Regions from separate parts of the Paenibacillus sp. FSL R7-0333 genome, predicted to be linked through region 4. Evidence: predicted binding sites of a transcription regulator. Region 4 holds the regulator's gene; each other region holds the start of a gene.
What was found. Region 4 encodes Rex, which represses fermentation and respiration genes when NADH is low (regulators of the CRP and FNR family bind a similar motif). Its sites were predicted from a motif close to TTGTGAAATATTTCACAA; they were not measured.

Region 1 (5,242 bases), 280 kb from region 4:
GAGAGCGCAGGAGGATGACAAAATCAAGCGGTTCCAGGAAGTCTATCCGAACGTGGAGATCGTCAAGGACGACTGGCAGTATAATGTAAGCGAGATCGGAGTGAAGATGGCTGCGAACGAAGCGCCAACCTTCTTCAACACGTATGCCACCGAAGCCAAATTCCTGATAGAGAAGGGCTGGGTTGCCGACATCACCGATCTGTGGAACAACTATGAGTTCAAGGATCAGATCAATCCTGTGCTGCAGAACCAGTTCATCATTGACGGCAAGGTGTATGGGGTTACCCAGAAGGGTTACGTCACTACAACAATGATCAACAAGAAGATGCTGGATGACAAAGGTGTAGCCGTACCTCCAATGGATTGGACCTGGGACGACATGCTGAACACAGCCAAAGGAGTGGCCGATCCCAAGAAAGGTATCTCCGGGATTGCCCCGATGGGCAAAGGCAACGAAGCCGGCTGGAACTGGACCAACTTCCTGTTCGAAGCAGGCGGAGAGATTCAGAAGATTGAGGGCGCCAAGGTGGTGGCCACCTTCAATTCCGAAGCTGGTGTTAAAGCGCTGGACTTCTATAAAAAGCTGAGATGGGAAGCCAAAGCGGTTCCCCAGGATTGGGCGCTCGGCTGGGGCGATGCGGTAGGTGCCTTCCAGCAGGGCCGTACCGCGATGGTGATGGCCGGATCTGACGGTGTCATTGAACAGGCGCTTAATCAGGGCGGGTTCAAGCCTGAGGATGTGCTGACCTATCCAATGCCTGCGGCTGAGAAAGGCGGCAAGCATACCGGTGTTCTCGGCGGCGACTATCTGGTCATCAACCCTAACGCCAGCAAGGATGAGCAGGAGATGGCCTTCCGTTATATTACCTTCGACTATTTCTCGGATAAAGGCCTGGAAGCGCTCGATGCCATTCTGCAGCAGCGCAAGGCGGACGGCAAATACTTCATTCCGCCGCTTCTTGATTACTATGCCGCTGATTCCGAGTTCGGCAAGAAGACCAAAGCAGTGTATGACAAATACTCTGATATTGTATATCAATACAATACAGATATTATGGCTCTGCTCGACGGCAAGCCTGAGGCGCAGTACAATACCCAGGACTACTATGCAACCATGTCCAATGTCATTCAGGAGCTGTTCGCCAAGGAAGGCACGGACTCCAAGGCCCAGCTTGATGCAGCAGCCGCAACCGTACAGAAGAAATTTTTCGATACCATTAAGGTAGAGTAGCCTGGGATGTCTCTTTCTAGACTTAGGGGAAGAGATGAATAAGGGGGGCAGCAGAGATGCTGTCTCTTTTTTTATGAAAATATAAGAATTTATAGGTTGCACACGATAACTTATCCTTCTATTTCTCGCTGAAACGGTACCGTCCTTTAAAAGGACGGCAAAGCCGTTTCCACTTGGCAGAAATTTATATTTATATTCACCGTCAGAGTGAGTCTGTAGAAAAGCGACGGATGAACCGAAGTGGAGGCTTGGCATTCATGAGCAAAATTCCCGAAGCCCAACCGGAATTTCGAGGCATGATGGGCCATCAACGCTGCAGACTATCGTATTTCGTTCGCAGAATAGACAAATATCAATTAAATATTACATATAATATGGAAGAAACGCTAGTATATGATCGAATGAAAGCGCTTTGAAAACAACTCAAAAAAAACTTTAAACTTTGTGAAAGATTTCACTATACAAGGTGAAAAGGATGTGCTAAGATAAATGTATAGAAAGAAACAACCTAAAAATTGACAGGAGGACGAGGGAGATGGCAGTTAAAAACGAAGTCGCCGCCCAAGTGAAACAAACCACCGCTGAAGAGTATATTCAGGTTTTGGTGGATAAAGCAAAGAAAGCCCACGAAGCGTTCATGGGCCTGGATCAAGAGCAGACAAACACAATCGTTCATGCAATGGCGCTGGCCGGACTCGACAAGCATATGTACCTGGCAAAACTGGCTGTTGAAGAAACAGGACGCGGAGTATACGAAGACAAAATTACAAAGAACATCTTCTCCACTGAATATATCTGGCACGGTATTAAGTACGACAAGACTGTAGGCGTTATTGAGGATAACGCTTATGACAGCTTCCAGAAGATTGCTGAACCAGTCGGAATCATTATGGGTATCACACCGGTAACCAATCCAACATCCACCACGATGTTTAAAGCTTTGATTTCCGCTAAGACACGTAACCCTATTATATTCGGTTTCCACCCGTCAGCGCAAGAGTGCAGTGCGGCAGCAGCCAAAATTCTGCATGATGCAGGCGTAGCAGCAGGCGCACCTGAGAACTTCATCCAATGGATTGAGCTTCCTACGATGGACAAAACAAACGCACTGATGAACAATCCGGACGTTGCACTGATTCTGGCAACCGGCGGATCGGCAATGGTCAAGGCAGCTTACAGCTGCGGCAAACCGGCACTCGGCGTAGGCCCTGGTAACGTGCCTGCCTTCATTGAGAAGAGTGCTGATATTGATCAGGCTGTAACAGACCTTATCCTGTCGAAGACTTTTGATAATGGTATGATCTGTGCTTCCGAACAGGCAGTTATCATTGAAGAAGCCATCTTCGATCAAGTGAAAAAGAAAATGATTGCAAACGGCTGTTACTTTGTGAACAAAGAAGAAGCAGCTAAGCTGACCAGCGGCGCAATGAACGTAGAGAAATGTGCAGTTAACCCGGCTATCGTTGGCCAATCCGCTGTGAAGATCGCTGAAATGTGCGGCATTCAGGTTCCTGCCGGAACGAAGATCCTGGTAGCTGAGCTTGAAGGTGTAGGTACTAAATATCCATTGTCCGCTGAGAAGCTGAGCCCGGTTCTGGCTTGCTACAAAGTGAAGAATGCTGACCAGGGTATCGAGCGCGCAGCTCAAATCGTTGAATTTGGCGGCATGGGCCATAGCTCGGCTATCCATTCCAACAACGAAGAAGTAATCATGAAGTTCTCCAACCGTCTGCAGACCGGACGTATTCTCGTCAACTCGCCATCGACTCACGGCGCAATCGGCGACATTTATAACACTAATATCCCTTCATTGACACTGGGCTGCGGATCTTACGGACGCAACTCGGTATCGCAGAACGTCACTGCAATCAATCTGATCAACGTGAAAAGGGTGAATCGTCGTACCGTGAATATGCAATGGTTTAAAGTACCTGACAAGATTTACTTCGAAAAGGGAGCCACTCAGTACCTGGCCAAAATGCCTGATATCACACGCGTTGCTATCATCACTGACCCAGTAATGGTTAAACTGGGGTATGTTGAAAGAGTTGAGCACTATCTGCGTCAGCGCCAGACTCCTGTAGCGATCGAAGTGTTCTCGGAAGTTGAACCGGATCCATCGACTACTACTGTAGAAAAAGGTACAGCTATGATGAACAGATTCCAGCCGGACTGCATCATCGCACTCGGCGGTGGTTCCCCAATGGATGCTGCCAAGGGCATGTGGCTGTTCTACGAACATCCGGATGCAGACTTCAACGGCCTGAAACAGAAGTTCATGGATATCCGCAAACGGGTATACAAATTCCCTAAGCTCGGCAACAAAGCGAAATTCGTTGCCATTCCAACCACTTCGGGTACCGGTTCTGAAGTAACATCGTTCGCAGTTATCACAGACAAGACAACAGGCAATAATACCAAGTATCCGCTCGCTGACTATGAGCTGACTCCAGACGTAGCAATTATTGACCCTGAGTTTGTCTACAGCTTGCCTAAGACTGCAGTTGCCGATACAGGCATGGACGTATTGACACATGCTATCGAAGCTTATGTATCTGTAATGGCCAGTGACTATACCGATGGTCTGGCAATCAAAGCCATCCAACTGGTGTTCCAGTGGCTGGAGAAATCCGCACTGCAAGGCGACAAGCTGGCCCGTGAGAAAATGCACAATGCTTCGACGCTTGCCGGTATGGCCTTTGCCAACGCATTCCTGGGGATTAACCACAGCTTGGCACACAAATGGGGCGGACAGTATCACACCGCACACGGCCGTACCAATGCGATCCTGATGCCGCATGTTATCCGTTACAATGCCAAGAAACCTACGAAGTTCGCTTCGTTCCCTAAATATTCGCACTTTGTAGCTGACGAACGGTACGCAGAAATCGCCCGTATTCTGGGATTGCCTGCACGCACTACCGAAGAAGGCGTAACCAGCCTGATCAATGCAATCCGCGACATGAACAAAAAACTCGGTATCGAAGAATCCTTCTCGGCTCTTGGTTTCGATCCTAAGGACTTTGAATCCCGTGTAGACTATCTGGCTGACCGTGCATTTGAAGACCAATGTACTACTGCCAATCCTAAAATGCCGCTGGTCTCCGAGCTTGCTGATGTATACCGCAACGCATTCTACGGCAAATTCGATAACTAATTAACGGTTGCCTGGCAAAGAATAAGGTTAAAGGTTAATATGGGACTGGATGGAAGTGACAAATATCACCGAAAGAGTGATATTTGTCACAGTCCTTTTTCAGAAAATAAACTAAAATGTTTATATAGACAACGATCCCCGTTATGAAGATGTGATTGTGAATTTTATAACAACTATTAGCCTCGGGATCACGAGACACGGGATTAACCTTCAAGCCCGCGATCTCTACAAATATAATAAATATAAATGGAGGGATTTAGCATGTCGGTGATTGAAAAAGAAGTATTAGAAGCAAAATCAGGTTGGAGAAATTTCACAAAAGGTGTCTGGGCCAAGAAAGTTGACGTTAACAACTTTATTGCCAAGAACATCAAGCCTTATGAAGGAACTGAAGATTTCCTGGTTGGACCTACCAGCAATACAACTGAACTGTGGAAGATTATCTCCCAGCTGAGCAAGGAAGAAAGAGAAAGAGGCGGCGTATGGGACGTTTCCCTCGATACTGTCTCCACCATCACTTCCCACGCTCCTGGCTACATTGACAAGGATAAGGAACAGATTGTCGGCGTTCAGACTGACGCGCCTTTCAGACGTTCCATTCAGCCGTTCGGCGGTATCAAGATGATGATCGATGCTACTAAGGCTTACGGCTTCGAGCTTCCGCAGAATATCGTTGACATGTTCACGAACATCCGCAAAACGCATAACCAAGGCGTATTTGATGCATATACACCAGATATGAGAGCTGTGCGTAAATCCGGCGTAATCACAGGCCTTCCTGATGCTTATGGCCGCGGACGTATCATCGGCGACTATCGCCGTATTGCTCTGTATGGTATTGATTTCCTGATTAA
Region 2 (5,242 bases), 2.7 Mb from region 4:
AACCTTGCTGTTCTCTGCCCTCGCGGCTGCAACAGTATTAACGGCGGGCTGCTCTTCATCTTCCGGCAAGTATGTGGACGGGACATATGATGGTAAGGGCAAAGGGGTCAAGAGTGATATTAAAGTGGCGGTAGAGATCAAGGATGAGAAGATCGACGCTATTACCGTAGAGGAGCATAAGGAGACGCAGGCGATGATCGATGCGGCCGTGGAGAATACGATTCCTGAAATTATTGAAAAGCAAACCACAGAAGGCGTAGACGCCCTCTCAGGTGCTTCCGGCTCCAGCGGCGGAATTATTGAAGCGGTGACCCAGGCGCTGGAACAGGCCAAGAAGCAGTAAGTCATCATTCAATTGCTTATAAAAGAGTTGTGGTCATATCACCCGAGCAAGCCCAGCCCTCCTGTCTCCGGCAGAACGGCTGGGCTTGCTGCATAGTTCCATCCCCAGGAAGCGATTCCCGGGAGTAGCTTTACAAATTCAGGTTCAACTAATATAGTTCGAATGGTATAGGAACATGGGACATGAAGGGAGGTCTTCGCACCAGTGGCCAGGAAAAAAAGCTACAGTCTGCGCACAATGATTGCCGTCATGGTGTCTGCCGTTGTTCTGCTGGTATTGCTGATTTTATATTTTATTTTCCGCAATCAGATTATTCCGCAGACCCGGCAGGCACTGGAGGATAAGGCGATTACGATTGCCCGTACCATCGCCCTGATTCCGCTGGTCTCGGAGGGACTCAGTGAAGGCAACAGCAAGGAGATTCAGGACTACACCTCAAGAATCGCCCGCCGTAATGATATTATGTTCGTGGTAGTGACAGATATGAAGGGTATCCGCTATTCCCATCCGGATGCCTCGCTGGTCGGTCTGCCCTTTGCGGGAGGCGGTCAGGAGATATCGCTGCGCGGAGGGGAGAGTATCTCCGAAGGGGCCGGGCCGCTCGGCAGATCCCTGCGCGGCTTCGTGCCGGTCTATAACAACCGGGGGCATCAGGTGGGAGTGGTCATTGCCGGTCTGTCCCTGGAGCGGGTCGAGCGGCTGGTCCTGATGAATGAGTGGACGATTATTGCGATTCTGGTCTCGGGAGCTTTGCTTGGAGCGGGAGGAGCATTCATCCTGGCAGCCCGGATTAAGCGGATGGTGTTCGGGATGGAGCCGGAGGACATCTCCAAGCTGCTCCAGGAACGCAGTGCGATGCTGGAATCCACGCGCGAGGGAATTATTGCCGTAGATCAGGAGGCGCGGATCACCATCCTTAATATGGAGGCGCAGCGGCTTCTGAGGGCAGCGGGGATTGGCGGGAGCGCCATGAACCGGCAGATTGCCGAGTATTGGCCGGAGCTGGGTCTTGAGCAGGTATTGGCTGAGGGAGAGGGGATACAGGACCGGGAGCTGGAGCTGGGAGACAGCTCTCTTTTGGTGAACAGCCTGCCAGTCCGGGTGAACGGGAACATCGTTGGCGCGATTGCTACCTTCCGGGATGAAACCGAGCTGGCTGTGCTGGCGGAGAAGCTGTCGGGAGTCTCGGTCTATGCAGAAGCGCTGCGCTCCGGTGCCCATGAGTTCATGAACAAGCTGCATGTCATTATGGGTATGACCCATATGGGCCTGTATGATGAGCTGCAGCAATATATTCTGGGAACGGTAAGCAATTACCAGAAGGAGATCGGGTCGATCACGAGACAGATCAAGGACCCGGTGATGGCGGGATTTCTGCTGGGGAAGCTGAGCCGGGCACGCGAAGCGGGAATCGAGCTGCTGCTGACCGGAGACAGCTATCTGCCGGAGCCTGCCGATCCGCAGGTGATTCATGAGCTGATTACGATTGCCGGCAATCTGCTGGATAATGCTCTGGAGGCGCTGGGGGAGCTCCGCGAGCAACCCGTGAAGCGCGTGGAGCTTGCTTTTCAATATGAAGAAGGGCGGCTGCTATGCGAGGTTAGCGATAACGGTCCGGGAATTCCGGCAGGCCTGAAGGAGAAGATCTTCGTTCAGGGCTACTCCTCCAAGGGTGAACAGCGGGGAATCGGCCTATATCTGGTGAAGAAAAGTGTAGACAAACTCAAGGGTCATCTTGAGCTTGCCGCCGGCTGCGGGCCGGGAGCACATTTTATCGTGGATGTGCCTTATGAGGTGAAGGAGGAGGAGGGTGTGTGAACTGTGCCGTACCCTACCGAAGCACCCCCTCTACTAGAGCGGAAGACCCAGGAAACAGAACCGCATTATATCTACTGTACCATGTGCCAGCATGGCAGAGGTCAGATCGCGCTTGCGTTGCAGTATTGCAAAGGGCAGGCCGAACAGTAGGATATACATGAGAGTGCTGATGATGCCGGAGATGATTCCACCCTGAATGAAGCTGTCCGGCGTGTGGACCAGCACATGCGGAACGATCATCATGAACCAGACTGTGAATTTTTGGGCTCTGGTATCAGCTCTGCCGTGCGTCAGGGACAGGCACATGGCATAGAACAAGGTACGTAAGGCTAGTTCTTCATAAATGGCCGGACTGAGCGCCACTCTGAAATAGATTAGCTTCAGGCTGAATCCATCGAGGCTTTGTCCGCTCAGCATTAGATTGATGATTCCGAGCAGAATTCCAGCGGCGGCTCCCACGAATAGGCTCATGAAGATTGTTGAGGCGCTGGTTATGTTGAGGAAACGAAGCTTCCCTTCGCTATACTGGTTGAAGGTGCTTAATACAGCCAACGATGCCATTAACGTGAGCAGGCTTACCTCAATCATAGAGAAGAGAGACAGATTGATATAGGCTGCTGCTACAGCAGCGGCTAGCAGGACAGAGAGCAGAATCTGCCGCGTTGACGGCAGCTTGTGTTTTACAAGCAGCAGCACGCTGATGAAGAATACCCATACACCCAGCAGAAGCCACATTCTGGCTGTCGGGGCGGGATTGTTGCTGTGAATGCCGAAATTCAACAGAAACAGCAATACAAATACACTAAACATAATCCATACCGTTCTAAGGTTACTTTCGGTATTCAATACTTCCTTCTCCTTCCGGATACTTCAGTTATGTATGCAGACCGGGAAAGCCTATCATAAATCTGACCGGAGCGAAGTTAATTCTCTCACTCTTACGCAGTCAGCCATCCGTACAGCTATTTAGTTAATTTGGTTACTTTAGTTACAAAACTCTTTAATAATTTACGGAAGGTTCCACAAACCGCTTCTTTGACGCTATGATAATTGTGAAAATATGCACAAGGGGGCACAACTCACATGAATAAGAGATTAACAGCGGCGCTTATCCTCATTCTCTCCGTGATGCTTGTTATTGCAGGCTGCGGAAACAACAATGCGGGCAGCAGCAAGAATGAGAGCAAGGGAACAAACAGCGCGACCACAGAGCCTGCAGCAACGGCTGCACCTAAAGAGACAGCAGAAGCCGTGTCGGGAGCATCCGAAGCGAGCTATACTCCGTACGATCAATTAAAAGATAAATATGATATCGTTATCGTCGGCGCAGGCGGTGCGGGAATGTCTGCTGCGCTGGAAGCCAAAGCGGCCGGCATGAACCCGGTTATCTTAGAGAAAATGCCGGTAGCCGGCGGCAATACAACCAAATCCTCCTCAGGGATGAATGCTTCGCAGACCAAGTTCCAGAAGGAGCAGGGCATCGAAGACAGCAACGAACTGTTTTATGAAGAGACCCTTAAGGGCGGACATGATACGAACAATAAGGAGCTGCTGCACTTCTTCGTGGATCAATCCGCAGGTGCCATTGACTGGCTCGATTCCATCGGAATCCGCCTGAACAATATTACAATTACCGGCGGTATGAAGGAGAAGCGTACCCATCGTCCGGAGGACGGCTCGGCAGTGGGACAATATCTTGTAGCAGGACTTGTCCGCAATGTTCAGGAGCAGGGAATTCCGCTGTTCGTCAATGCGGATGTGAAGGAGCTTACGGTACAGGACGGTAAGGTGAACGGCGTGAAGGTGCTGTTCAACCAGGCTGATGACAAAACGATCAGCGCAGCAGCAGTTATCGTAACCACCGGGGGCTTCGGTGCCAACAAGGAACTGATTGCCAAGGTTCGCCCGGATCTGCAAGGACTGGTAACGACCAACCAGATTGGCAGCACCGGCGACGGCATTGCCATGATTGAGAAGGTCGGCGGAACTACCGTGGACCTGGATCAGATTCAGGTTCACCCGACTGTACAGCAGGAGAAATCCTACCTGATCGGTGAAGCGGTCCGGGGAGAAGGGGCTATTCTTGTATCTGCTGAGGGCAAGCGCTTCGGCAATGAGATGGATACCCGTGACAAGGTGACGGCTTCCATTAATACACTTCCTGAGAAATCCGCTTATCTCGTGTTCGACGCCGGAGTGAAATCCCGTGTCAAGGCGGTAGATCAATACATCAAGATGGGTGTAGTCAAGACCGCAGATACCATCGAGGCACTGGCGGATCAGATGAAGGTTCCGGCTGCTGCACTTAAGACCACCGTGGATACTTGGAACGGTGCGGTGAAAAGTAAGTCGGATGCCGAGTTCGGCAGAGCTACCGGTATGGATAATGATCTGTCCAGTGCTCCGTATTATGCCATCCAGATCGGCCCTGGTATTCACTATACGATGGGTGGAGTGGTGATCAACACCAACACTGAGGTCTTGAACAAAGACGGCAAGGCGATTACGGGCCTGTTCGCGGCAGGAGAAGTGGTCGGCGGGCTGCACGGCGAGAACCGCATTGGCGGGAACTCAGTAGCCGAGATTATTATCTTCGGACGTCAGGCAGGGATTAAGTCGGCTGAATTTGTAAAAGCGCAATAAGCTATTATTCTATATTGTTCTCATGTAAAAGGGATGCTCCGCAGCCATCAGGCTATGCGGGCATCCCTTTCTGTGTTGCAGCTCTAAGGCTGTATCGCCGGGGAAGGCGCAGGCTTGGCCGACCGGGTCAGCGAGAACAGCTCCAGCTCCGGACGGCTCTTGCCGGCCAGCGTATCGGCAAGCAGCTCGGCGGCAATCATGCTGTAGACCGTGCCGTTTCCGCCATAGCCTTCAATGAAGTAGCAATGCGGGAATTCCGGGTGCGGCCCCATATAAGGCAGTCCGTCACGGGTGGAGCCGAAGACCGCTCCCCAGGAATATTCGGCCTTGATTCCTTGAAGTTCCGGAAACAGGGCCGTAAGCTCCTCGACCAGACGCTCACACTGGGAGAGGACCCTTACCTCACGCCGCTCCACGCTGGTAAGCTGCTCATCCTTG
Region 3 (5,242 bases), 300 kb from region 4:
GCGCCATGTCTGTCAGCAATAAGAATGCCATCAAAAGAAATGCCTGATTCCCCGCCTTGTGCCGCTGCTGCAATTGTCTCTCATCCAGGTTCGTTCTGCTCATCCTTCGTTCCCTCCCAAAATAATTGATCCAGCGTCTTCCCAAGGGTTACACAAATGTCAATACACAACCTCAGGGTGGGGTTGTAATCACCATTCTCAATCGCGATAATTGTCTGTCTTGTGACCCCCACGGCATCCGCCAGCTGCTTTTGCGACATGTCTTTTGCTGCTCTGGAGGCTTTGAGCCTCAGATTTTTCCCCATTCCCTCACCTCACGCATATTGTAAAATATATAAAACAAAATGTCTAGTATATTTTACATAAGAATACTAAAAGTTCGCGTTCATTAAAATTTGTTATATTCAGTGCGTACAATCACAAGTTCCGCCTAAGGCCAGTGATAAGGTGTAGAAGTGAAAAGAAGCACAAACCTACATCTAAACCTGAGGAGGGGCCAACATGGCGTCCAATCAATTAAACGATACAACAATTCATCCCGGGTTCACCCCGGAAGCAATGGTCAGAGATATTGTTCTGCAGTTCCCCAAAGCAGCTGATTATTTCAAGGCACAACGGATCGATTTCTGCTGCGGAGGTGCCAAGCCGCTGGCTGAAGCCGCTGCCGAGAAGGGTCTTGATCCGGCAGCAATGGTGCAGGAGCTGAACAAGCTGCAAGAGCAGCATCCGGTGCTGGAAGAGGATACCGCCTGGAACGAAGCTTCGTCAGAGGAACTGGTGGATTATATTGTGAACAAGCATCACCGCTACCTGCGTGAAGAGCTTCCGCTAATCAGCCAAAATGTAACCAAGGTGTTCCGCGTTCACGGTGAGGATTCACCGCACCTGGGAGAAATGCACCGCCTGTTCAATATGCTGCGTGAAGAGCTGCTGCAGCATACGGCGAAGGAAGAAGAGAGTGAATTCCCTAAGATGCTGGCCTACACCCAGAACCCAACCGAAGAAGGACTTGCGGAGCTGCGCGGACTGCTGCATAATTTGGAAGCTGAGCATGACGGGGCCGGAGAGATTCTACGCGAGCTGCGCAGAGTTACTAATAACTACACACCGCCCGCACATGCCTGCACGACTTATCGCCTGACGTATGCCCGGCTTGAAGAGCTGGAAGGCATGACCTTCGAGCATGTGCATCTGGAGAACAATATTCTGTTCCTGCGTTATCAATAGGACCTGCTGCATTGGATAAGTCCCTTCTGGGACTTTTTACTTTTTCTTCCGGCAGAAATGATTTGAGAACCCTTCCTCTATGCGTTATCCTTAAAGAGTCCGGGAAAATACATATGAAGGCGGTGCCGTGGGATGTCCACGAAATGGATGCGCTTCATGCTGTGCCTTCTCTTGCTGGCCGCGGCAAGCGGTTGTGGCTTGGGATCAGAGAATGGCGGCAGCAGTAACGGAGGCCAGGGATTAACCTTTTCAGTCAAGGTGGGTGACAGTGAAATGGCCGGAAGCTCGGCCAGATTGCTTAACGAAGCTTACGTGGCTGGGAATTCAATAATAGAGCTGTTCAGAAAGAGCGGCGTTGTTACATTTTCAGCGGATGGAACTAGTATTCTTGAGGTGAATAAGGTCTCCCTGGGTGAGGACATGAACTGGGAGATTCAGGTGAACGGCAAGAAGGTTCAAGAGCTGAATACAACCCTTGAACCGGGTTCAGCCATTACGATGTCAGCAGGGCCTGCCGGAACCGGAAAGATGTTTCAGCCTGTCATCATCACTGTGAACGGGGGGAGCGAGCAGCCGGAGCTGACACATTCGCATGTGCTTTCTTTTATGCAGGATATGTCCGTCAAGGGACTGCTGAAGAACAGCGGTATGGTTCGGCTTGCCGAGGATAACCGGACGGTGCTTACTGTGATGGATTATACCCCGCTCAGCAGCGAGGAATGGAGACTGAAGGTCAACGATAAAGGTCTGCTCGGTAATGGAGTGGACATGAAGCTCAGTCCGCAGGACAAGCTGGAGATCTCTCTGGTACTGAAATAAGTGAATGAAGTATAGGAGTGAGATCGTGTATCGAATGAATGGATATCTGTGCGAAACTGCATGGGTATCCGTTTTTTTTGAATAAAATATCTCTGTGCTTCACGCCATAAGTTGTCCTATGAAAGAACGCGAGAAGTCATCTCCACTTGTGTGAAAAAATTCACATACCATGTGACTGTGGTCACACTTGTCATGGAATTGGGGACAGTATAATTTCTCTATCAGGTAAAGTTATTGAAGAAATCAGAGTTTCTGAAGGAGGGTCTACCAGTGGCAGCGGAAAGAGAAAAGTTAGTGCTGATTGGGAATGGCATGGCGGGAGTAGGCACGATTGAGCAGATTCTGAAGCTGGGCGGCGCTTATGATATTACTGTCTTCGGCAGTGAGCCGCATCCCAACTATAACCGGATTATGTTGTCCTATGTACTTGAAGGCAGCAAAACAATTGAAGACATCATTCTCAACGATCTCGGGTGGTATGAAGATAATCATATTACACTGCATACCGGCACGACGGTTACCCGGATTGATGAACAGAACAAACTCATATTGACCGATAATGGACTGGCGGTTCCTTACGATAAAGCAATTATTGCCACAGGCTCGAATTCTTTCATTCTCCCCGTACCCGGCAGCACTAAGGATGGGGTAGTCGGGTTCCGAGATATCGCGGACTGCGATGCGATGCTGGCAGCGGCGAAGCAGTACCGCACGGCGGCTGTGATCGGCGGAGGACTGCTGGGTCTGGAAGCGGCGAAGGGCCTGGTCAATCTGGGCATGGATGTTACCGTTGTGCATCTGCTGGAGGATCTGATGGAGCGTCAGCTGGACCGTACCGCTTCTTCCATGCTACAGGCAGAGCTTACGCGTCAAGGTGTGAAATTCGCCATGGGCAAGCAGACGGTAGAACTGACCGGCGAAGAACGGGTGACCGGACTGCGCTTCAGTGACGGCAGTGAGCTGCCCGCAGAGTTTGTAGTGATGGCTGTTGGAATCAAGCCGAATGTCCAGCTTGCGAAGGACAGCGGAATCACCGTTAACCGCGGGATTGTAGTTGACGATTATATGCAGACTTCTATGGCTGATGTGTATTCTGTCGGCGAATGTACAGAGCACCGGGGAACCTGCTACGGACTCGTCGCACCGTTATTCGAGCAGGGCATGGTTCTCGCCAAGCATCTGTCAGGTAGTCAGACTCCAGGCTATGAAGGTTCAGTTGTAGCAACCAAGCTCAAAATTTCCGGGGTAGATGTATTCTCCGCTGGTGAATTCACCGAAACACCGGAGCATACCGTCATTTCTGCCAAGGATGAATGGAAGCGAACCTACAAGAAGATTTTGCTTAAGGATAATGTGATTGTCGGTGCTGTTCTGTTCGGTGATGTAACGGAATCTGCCAACCTGCAGAAGCTTGTGAAAAACAGCACAGAGATGACCAATGAAATCTATGATGAAGTTATGGGCACGAGCTGCTGCGGCGGAGGCGGTGCCAAGAAGGGCATGTCCGTTGAAGCGATGGCTGATGAAGAAATCGTCTGCGGCTGCAACGGCGTAACCAAAAAAGCGATTGTGGATGCTGTTACGGAGAACGGCTTCACTACGGTGGATGAGATCAAAGCCTGCACGGGGGCAACCCGCTCCTGCGGCGGCTGTAAGCCGGTGGTAGAGCAGATTCTGCAATTCGTTCTCGGAGACAGCTTCCAGCAGAGCGCCAAGCAGGGAATCTGCAGCTGCACCTCGCTTAGCCGGGATGAGATCGTAGCCGAGATTACGGCTAAAGGCCTCCGGACCACCAAGGAAGTCATGCATGTCCTGGACTGGAAGCAGGCAGAAGGCTGTTCGAAATGCCGTCCTGCAGTGAACTATTATCTGGGTATGATCTACCCTGACACACACGAGGATGAGAAGGAGTCACGGTTCGTCAATGAACGGATGAGCGCCAATATTCAGAAGGACGGAACCTATACAGTTATACCGCGGATGTATGGCGGGGTGACCACTCCTGAAGATTTGAAGCGGATTGCCGATGTGTCCCTGAAGTATGATGTGAAGGTTGTGAAGGTAACGGGCGGACAACGCCTGGACCTGATCGGTGTCAAAAAAGAAGATGTACCTAAGGTGTGGGAGGAGCTGGATATGCCGTCCGGCTATGGTTATGCGAAGTCGCTGCGTACGGTAAAAACTTGCGTGGGTTCGCAGTTCTGCCGCTTCGGCACACAGGATTCCATGGGCATGGGCGCTATGCTGGAACGCAAGTACGAACGGCTGGATATGCCGGCCAAGTTCAAAATGGCGGTTAACGGCTGCCCGCGCAACTGTGCAGAATCCTGCACGAAGGACATCGGGATTGTCGGCAATGACGGCGGCTGGGAAGTGTTCATCGGCGGGAACGGCGGGATTAAGCCGCGCATCGCAGATGCCTTCTGCAAGGTGAAGACCGACGAGGAGCTGGTTGAGGTCTGCTCCGCTGTTATCCAGTACTACCGTGAGACCGGCAATTACCTGGAGAGAACCTCCGAATGGGTAGAGCGCATGGGTCTTGAGCATATCCAGACTGTGGTTATGGGCAATGACGATAACCGTAAAGAGCTGGCGGCACGTATTGACTTTGCCCTGGCCCAGGTGAGTGATCCTTGGCGGAAAATGCTTAATGATAAAAACACCCGCACCGCGCTGTTCGAAGAGACACAGGTATAGTCTAAAGGGAGAAGGAGAGAGAGCATAATGGAACGAAGCAATCGGGAGTATACGATAGGCGCAGTGGAAGAGTTCATGCTGCAGATCGGCCGGGTAGTTCATGCAGGAGAGGTGGAATTAGCCATATTCCGCACATCGGACGGCGCAGTCTATGCGGTCCGCAACCACAGTCCCCACCCGAAGGGCGGTCCGCTCGCGGAAGGCATCGTATCAGGCTATTATTTATATGATCCGCTGCATGACTGGAAGATCGACCTTCGTACCGGAGAGGTTCAGGCACCGGACCGGGGGCAGGCAGAAGTCTATCCGGTTACAGTAGAGGGCGGAGTTGTTAAGGTCACTCTGCCTGCGGCAGTAACAACCCTAAATTAAAGGAAGAGCAGGTGCGGATATGTTTACGCAGAGCGTAGAGAATATCGTTGAGACAGCCGTAGGGAAGCGCGACAAAATGAATGAGAGTCTGCCCAAATATTTTTTGGCGGCCCTCCTGGCAGGAGCA
Region 4 (5,242 bases):
CTGCCAGGCATATTCCCCGTTGTATACACCGGGCAGCAGCCGTTCGATCGTAATGTCCGGCAGCTGAGCGGCTATGATTCCGCGCATTTTCTCTTCTGAGGTGCCATTGCTCAGTTCCTCAGCATACAGGTCGTTGTCGCCTCCGGCAGGCTTGCCCTCCAAGGTGAAACGGACCCACACCATCAGCTCGGTCCCAGCTTCATTTTTACCGGTCAGCACCCAGTAGATCTCATTCTCATTCCAGACAGATTTCTGGGCCTTGGTTACCTCTGTTAGTCCGGCACGCGCCCGGGCCAGCTCCTTGGCCTCACTCCGCTCGTTCCACTGGTCCTTCATAATGTAGGCATAGAACTGGCTTAGTCCGAACAGAAGGAGCAGCACCACGGTAATCCCCAGCCAGATCCATTTTCTCCTCTTCTTCTTCACCACGCTGCTTCCTTTCCCGTTCCCCTGAATTACCGTTTAAGCAGGCTCTCGAACGTCTCCTGTGCTTTGCGGCGGATGGCTTCTTCATCAAGTGTCAGGCATTGTCCATGCTTCACAACCTGCTGGCCGTTCACCCATACATGCTCTACATCCTTGGCACTTGCCGAATATACGGCATGGGAGAGCAGATCGGTATGCGGCAGCAGATGAGGCTGGTCAATATCAAGTGCGATGAAGTCGGCCTTCATTCCTGCTGCAAGCCGGCCTACCCCGCTTAGGAAAATAGACTGCGCCCCGTACTCCGTAGCCATCAGAAGCGCCTCAGGAGCCGGTACCGCTGTAGGATCACCGCTTACGCCCTTGTGGATCAGAGCCGCCAGCCTCATCTCTTCGAACATATCCAGATTGTTGTTGCTTGCCGCACCGTCTGTACCCAGGGAGACCTTAATCCCGGCTCTCAGCAGTTCAGGAACACGGGCAACCCCGCTGGCCAGCTTCAGGTTACTGCCGGGGTTATGCGACACGCCAACGTTATGGCGGGCCAGAATCCCGATCTCTTCATCGTTCAGATGAACCCCGTGGGCAATGAGCGAAGGACGGGTGAACATTCCGAGCTTCTCCAGATGTGCGACCGGACGCAGGCCGTAGTCGGCCACGTTCTGTTCCACTTCATGGCGCGTCTCGGACATATGGGTGTGCATTGGCAGGTCTAGATCATGGGCAGCCTGCACAAACTTCATGAAAAACTCTGGAGGACAGGTGTACGGGGCGTGCGGTGAGAGCATGGTCGTAATTCTGCCGTCAGCCTTGCCGTGCCAGTTACGGGCAAAAGCAATCGCCTCAGCGAGCTTCGCTTGCTGTACCTCTTCCGGGCACAGCCCAATTACGCCGCGCATCAACACAGCACGAATACCAGACTGCTCGGTCACTTCCGCTACCCGGTCCATATGATCATACATATCGAGGAAGGTGGTTGTGCCGCCCTTCAGCATCTCCAGCACGGACAACGAGGTTCCCCAATATACATCATCACCAGTGAATTTCTCTTCCATCGGCCACATCTTCTCCTGCAGCCAAGACTGAAGCACCATATCGTCGCCGTATCCGCGCAGCAGTGACATTGCAGTATGACCATGGGTATTGACCAGACCAGGCATGAACAGCAGACGGCTGCCGTCTACGACCTGTGCGCCATCCTCCACTACCGGCTCAGCTTCACCTATGTAAGTAATCAAATCATTCTCCAGGGTCATGTACCCGCTCAGTACCGGCTTGTCACTGCCCGGAACCAGGAAGTGCCCATTCTTGATTATCGTGATCTTACTGCTCATCTTCAGCCTCATCCTTTCCATCATGCAAATAATAGGCCAAGCTCTGCAGATCTGTGGTGAAATCTGCGGCATGAATCCGGATATTGGCAGGCGTCTTGAGAATAACCGGTGCGAAGTTCAGAATCGCTTCGATACCGGAATCCACAAGAATATCAGCTACGTTCTGGGCTTCACTGTCGGGCACGGTAATAATCCCGATCCGGATGCCCTGCGAACGGATTGTACTGCTTAGCTCCTCCATCGGCTGCACAACCAGCGAGTTGATCTGCTGGCCCACCTTCGGCGGGTAGGCATCGAAGATGGCAGTAATCTTCATCGTATCCTTCAAGTAAGCGTTGTAGTTAGACAAGGCATGACCGAGGTTACCGGCTCCAACCAGTGCAACATTAATTTGCTGGTCAAGCTTCAGGATATGGCGGATCTTCTCAATCAGATAAGATACATCATAGCCGATGCCTTTCCTGCCAAAATCGCCGAAATAAGCCAAATCCTTACGGATCTGGGCGGGATTTAGGTCAAGCTTCTGGCCCAGCTCCTGAGAAGAGACTGTGGAGATTTCACGTTTTTGGAGATCGTTCAGGAAACGCAGGTACACTGGGAGCCTGCGCACGACGGCCTCCGATATTTTATCCGATTTCATGTATTCTCCTCCTTAAAAGTTGTGTTAGACCCGTACAATTATAGCAACCGTGCCCCGCCGCCTGCCGGAGTGGCAGGGCAGGCGGGAACGGATCTTCAGGTTAATCATGACTTATTAATAATAGCAATAGCAGAAGAATTAGGAAACCCCGCCGTCATCCAGCCATTCGGCAATTCTCGGGACCATCTGCTCGGTGAGCATATGCTCCATCTTGGGACCGGGGAGCGAGTACAGGAAGTACTTTCCATAATGCGATTCAATGACTCTGGTATCGTACACAATTACGATGCCCCGGTCCTGCGCCGTGCGGACCAGCCGCCCGAAGCCCTGCTTGAAGCGGATGACGGCCTGCGGCACGGACAGCTTCATGAACGGATTCTTCTTCTGTGCCTGAAGCAGCTCCGACTTCGCTTCTGCCAGCGGGTGATTTGGCGGCTGGAACGGCAGTCTGACAATCGCCAGGCAGGTCAATGCTTCTCCCGGGATATCCACCCCTTCCCAGAAGCTGCTGGTACCCAGCAAGACCGAAGCCGGGCTGTCCTGGAAGCGGCGGATCAGCTTGCTCCGGCTGCCGCCTTCCACACCTTGTCCGAGTACCGCGATATCCTGTGAGGCAAGTGCCTCCTTCAGCGGTTCATACACCTGGCGCAGCATCTTGTAGGAGGTAAACAGCACCAGCATCCGTCCCCGTGTTGTTACAGCTGTCTCGGCAAGGGAGTGCACGAGGGTGTCCACAAAGCGGGCATCCCCAATACTCCCCTTGACGCTCGGGAAGTCCCGGGGAATGACCAGGAGAGCCTGCTCACGATACTTGAATGGCGACGGAAGCAGTGCAGTCATCAGACGCCGCTGCTCTGCAGCTTCGCCAAGACCCAGGTTATCAATCATAAACTGGAAGGATTTATCCACGGATAAGGTGGCCGAGGTCAGGATAATGCTCTTCTTCTTATCGAAGAACAGCTCCCTGAGCTGGGTGCTGACATCTACGGGAACAGCATACATTTGCAGCGACTTGCCCTTATAATTGCCGCTTCCCTCCAGCCAATACACGATGTTCTCATCGTTCAGACTCATGAAGAAGCGGATCTGCTCTCTAATGGATGCCAGATCCTTGAATAACCCACCGATATCAGTCACAAGACTGTCTGAGGAGGATTGGCTGTCCGTGTCACGCATTTCACTGAGCATTTTGTCGCCCTTGCGGATGATATCGCTCAGACTGAGGTTCAGTGTATTCTCAAGGGCAGCCAGCTCCTCCCAATCCTTCGGCTTCTTGCCCGGCTGCAGGCGTGCCACCAGCTGGCCTGCTTCACCGGCCCCGGCATCGCTGCGCTCGGGCAGCAGGCTGAAGAGCCGGTCGCTGAGCGCATCCCAGGACTCCTTCACCGTCAGCAGATCGGGATAGATCCGGTCGATCACGCCGCTCCATTCGGAGGCCTGCTCACTGCCCGAAGACTGCAGACTCTGGCGGAGGGCAGGCAGCTGCCCGCTCCGGCTATCCTTATAGAGACGGGTGAGGGTATGGGCGAATGTGAAATATTTCATCTGCATGCCAAGATGCTTGCCGGCAATATCCTCCAGATGATGGGCTTCATCAATCACAAGATGGTCGTACGCCGGAAGAAGCTGATGCCCGGCTTTGACATCTGCGAACAGCTTGGAGTGATTGGTGACCACCACATCGGAGATCCCGGCTTCATGCTTGGCCCGGTGGTAATAGCATTTGCGGAACCAGGGACATGCGCGTCCCAGGCAGGAGTCGGTATCACTGGCTACCGTCTCCCAGAAATCGCCGCCCCGTCCGCTTAAGTTAAGCTCCTCATCATCGCCGGTCGTCGTCTGGGTCAGCCAAACGAGCATTTGCGCAGCGGTGAGCGCTTCTTCCCTTGGACTCGTAAAGTCCTTTTTGTTCATTCTATGTTCGAACTTGCGCAGACACAAATAGTGCCCTCTTCCCTTAAAGATGGAGGCCTTGAACGGGAACGGCACAACGCTGGTTAAGAGCGGAATATCCCGCTCCCGCAGCTGGTCCTGAAGGTTAATGGTATGCGTGCTGACCATCACCTTCTGATCACTTTTCACACTATGGTAGATAGCCGGAAGCAGATAACCCAGCGATTTACCGGTGCCTGTTCCCGCTTCAATCAGTAGATGCTTGTCCTGCTCAAGCGCTGTAATGACCTCATGGATCATCAGCTCCTGGGCTTCCCGGCTCTCATACTGGGGAAGAACAGCCTTCAGCCGCTTGGTTACCTCATCCATATATTCTTCAAAGGTAATATTCTCCAGCGGATTGACGCTTCCATCCTCCCGTGGCGTAGCCAGCTCTGCCCAGTCCCCCACAGCCAGCGCAAGCTGGCGGTAGAAGCTCAGCTCACCTTCCGGCTGAAAGGTCTCCATCTCCCGCTCCCGCAGCAGACCGTCGAAATACCAGGCCAGATCACTGTCTTCGTCCGCGAACAGCTCATTCAGCCGCTGAATCGTCAAGAGCGGCAGACTCTGCAGCTCTTCCAGACATTTGAGCAGCACAATAGCCGTGGCAAGCGCATCACTGTCCGCCTGATGGGGACGGTCATGCGTAATGCCGAAGTGGCTGCTTACCGCGCCAAGCTGATAGGTGCTCAGTGAGGGAAAGCATATTTTGAGAAAATCGATCGTATCCAGAATCCGCCCCTGAAACGGCAGGTAGCCGCAGCGGTCCAGCGCATTCTGCAAAAAATGAAAATCAAACGCGACATTGTGTCCGACGAGGACGACATCATCCAGCAGCGGCACCAGCTCCATCATCATCTCATCGAGCTCCGGCGCATCCTGTACGTCGCTGTCTGTAATTCCGGTCAGGCCC

Region 1: the regulator Rex is predicted to act here: its motif matches at 1,674-1,691, upstream of adhE (bifunctional acetaldehyde-CoA/alcohol dehydrogenase).
Region 2: the regulator Rex is predicted to act here: its motif matches at 3,212-3,229, upstream of MKY86_RS07315 (flavocytochrome c).
Region 3: the regulator Rex is predicted to act here: its motif matches at 2,195-2,212, upstream of nirB (nitrite reductase large subunit NirB).

The regions. Positions count from the first base shown of each region.
Region 1 covers NZ_JBBOBZ010000001.1:4,765,873-4,771,114, reverse strand. The annotation lists gene MKY86_RS20320 (ABC transporter substrate-binding protein) at 1-1,231, shown strand, start outside; gene adhE (bifunctional acetaldehyde-CoA/alcohol dehydrogenase) at 1,767-4,388, shown strand; gene pflB (formate C-acetyltransferase) at 4,650-5,242, shown strand, end outside.
Region 2 covers NZ_JBBOBZ010000001.1:1,786,797-1,792,038, forward strand. The annotation lists gene MKY86_RS07300 (FMN-binding protein) at 1-343, shown strand, start outside; gene dcuS (DcuS/MalK family sensor histidine kinase) at 548-2,161, shown strand; gene MKY86_RS07310 (CPBP family glutamic-type intramembrane protease) at 2,195-3,007, opposite strand; gene MKY86_RS07315 (flavocytochrome c) at 3,245-4,804, shown strand; gene MKY86_RS07320 (NAD(P)/FAD-dependent oxidoreductase) at 4,888-5,242, opposite strand, start outside.
Region 3 covers NZ_JBBOBZ010000001.1:4,787,214-4,792,455, reverse strand. The annotation lists gene MKY86_RS20420 (DUF6773 family protein) at 1-103, opposite strand, end outside; gene MKY86_RS20415 (helix-turn-helix transcriptional regulator) at 81-305, opposite strand; gene ric (iron-sulfur cluster repair di-iron protein) at 532-1,227, shown strand; gene MKY86_RS20405 (hypothetical protein) at 1,360-2,046, shown strand; gene nirB (nitrite reductase large subunit NirB) at 2,317-4,743, shown strand; gene nirD (nitrite reductase small subunit NirD) at 4,771-5,115, shown strand; gene MKY86_RS20390 (formate/nitrite transporter family protein) at 5,135-5,242, shown strand, end outside.
Region 4 covers NZ_JBBOBZ010000001.1:4,486,313-4,491,554, forward strand. The annotation lists gene MKY86_RS18935 (cell wall elongation regulator TseB-like domain-containing protein) at 1-426, opposite strand, end outside; gene MKY86_RS18940 (amidohydrolase) at 456-1,757, opposite strand; gene MKY86_RS18945 (redox-sensing transcriptional repressor Rex) at 1,747-2,397, opposite strand; gene dinG (ATP-dependent DNA helicase DinG) at 2,536-5,242, opposite strand, start outside.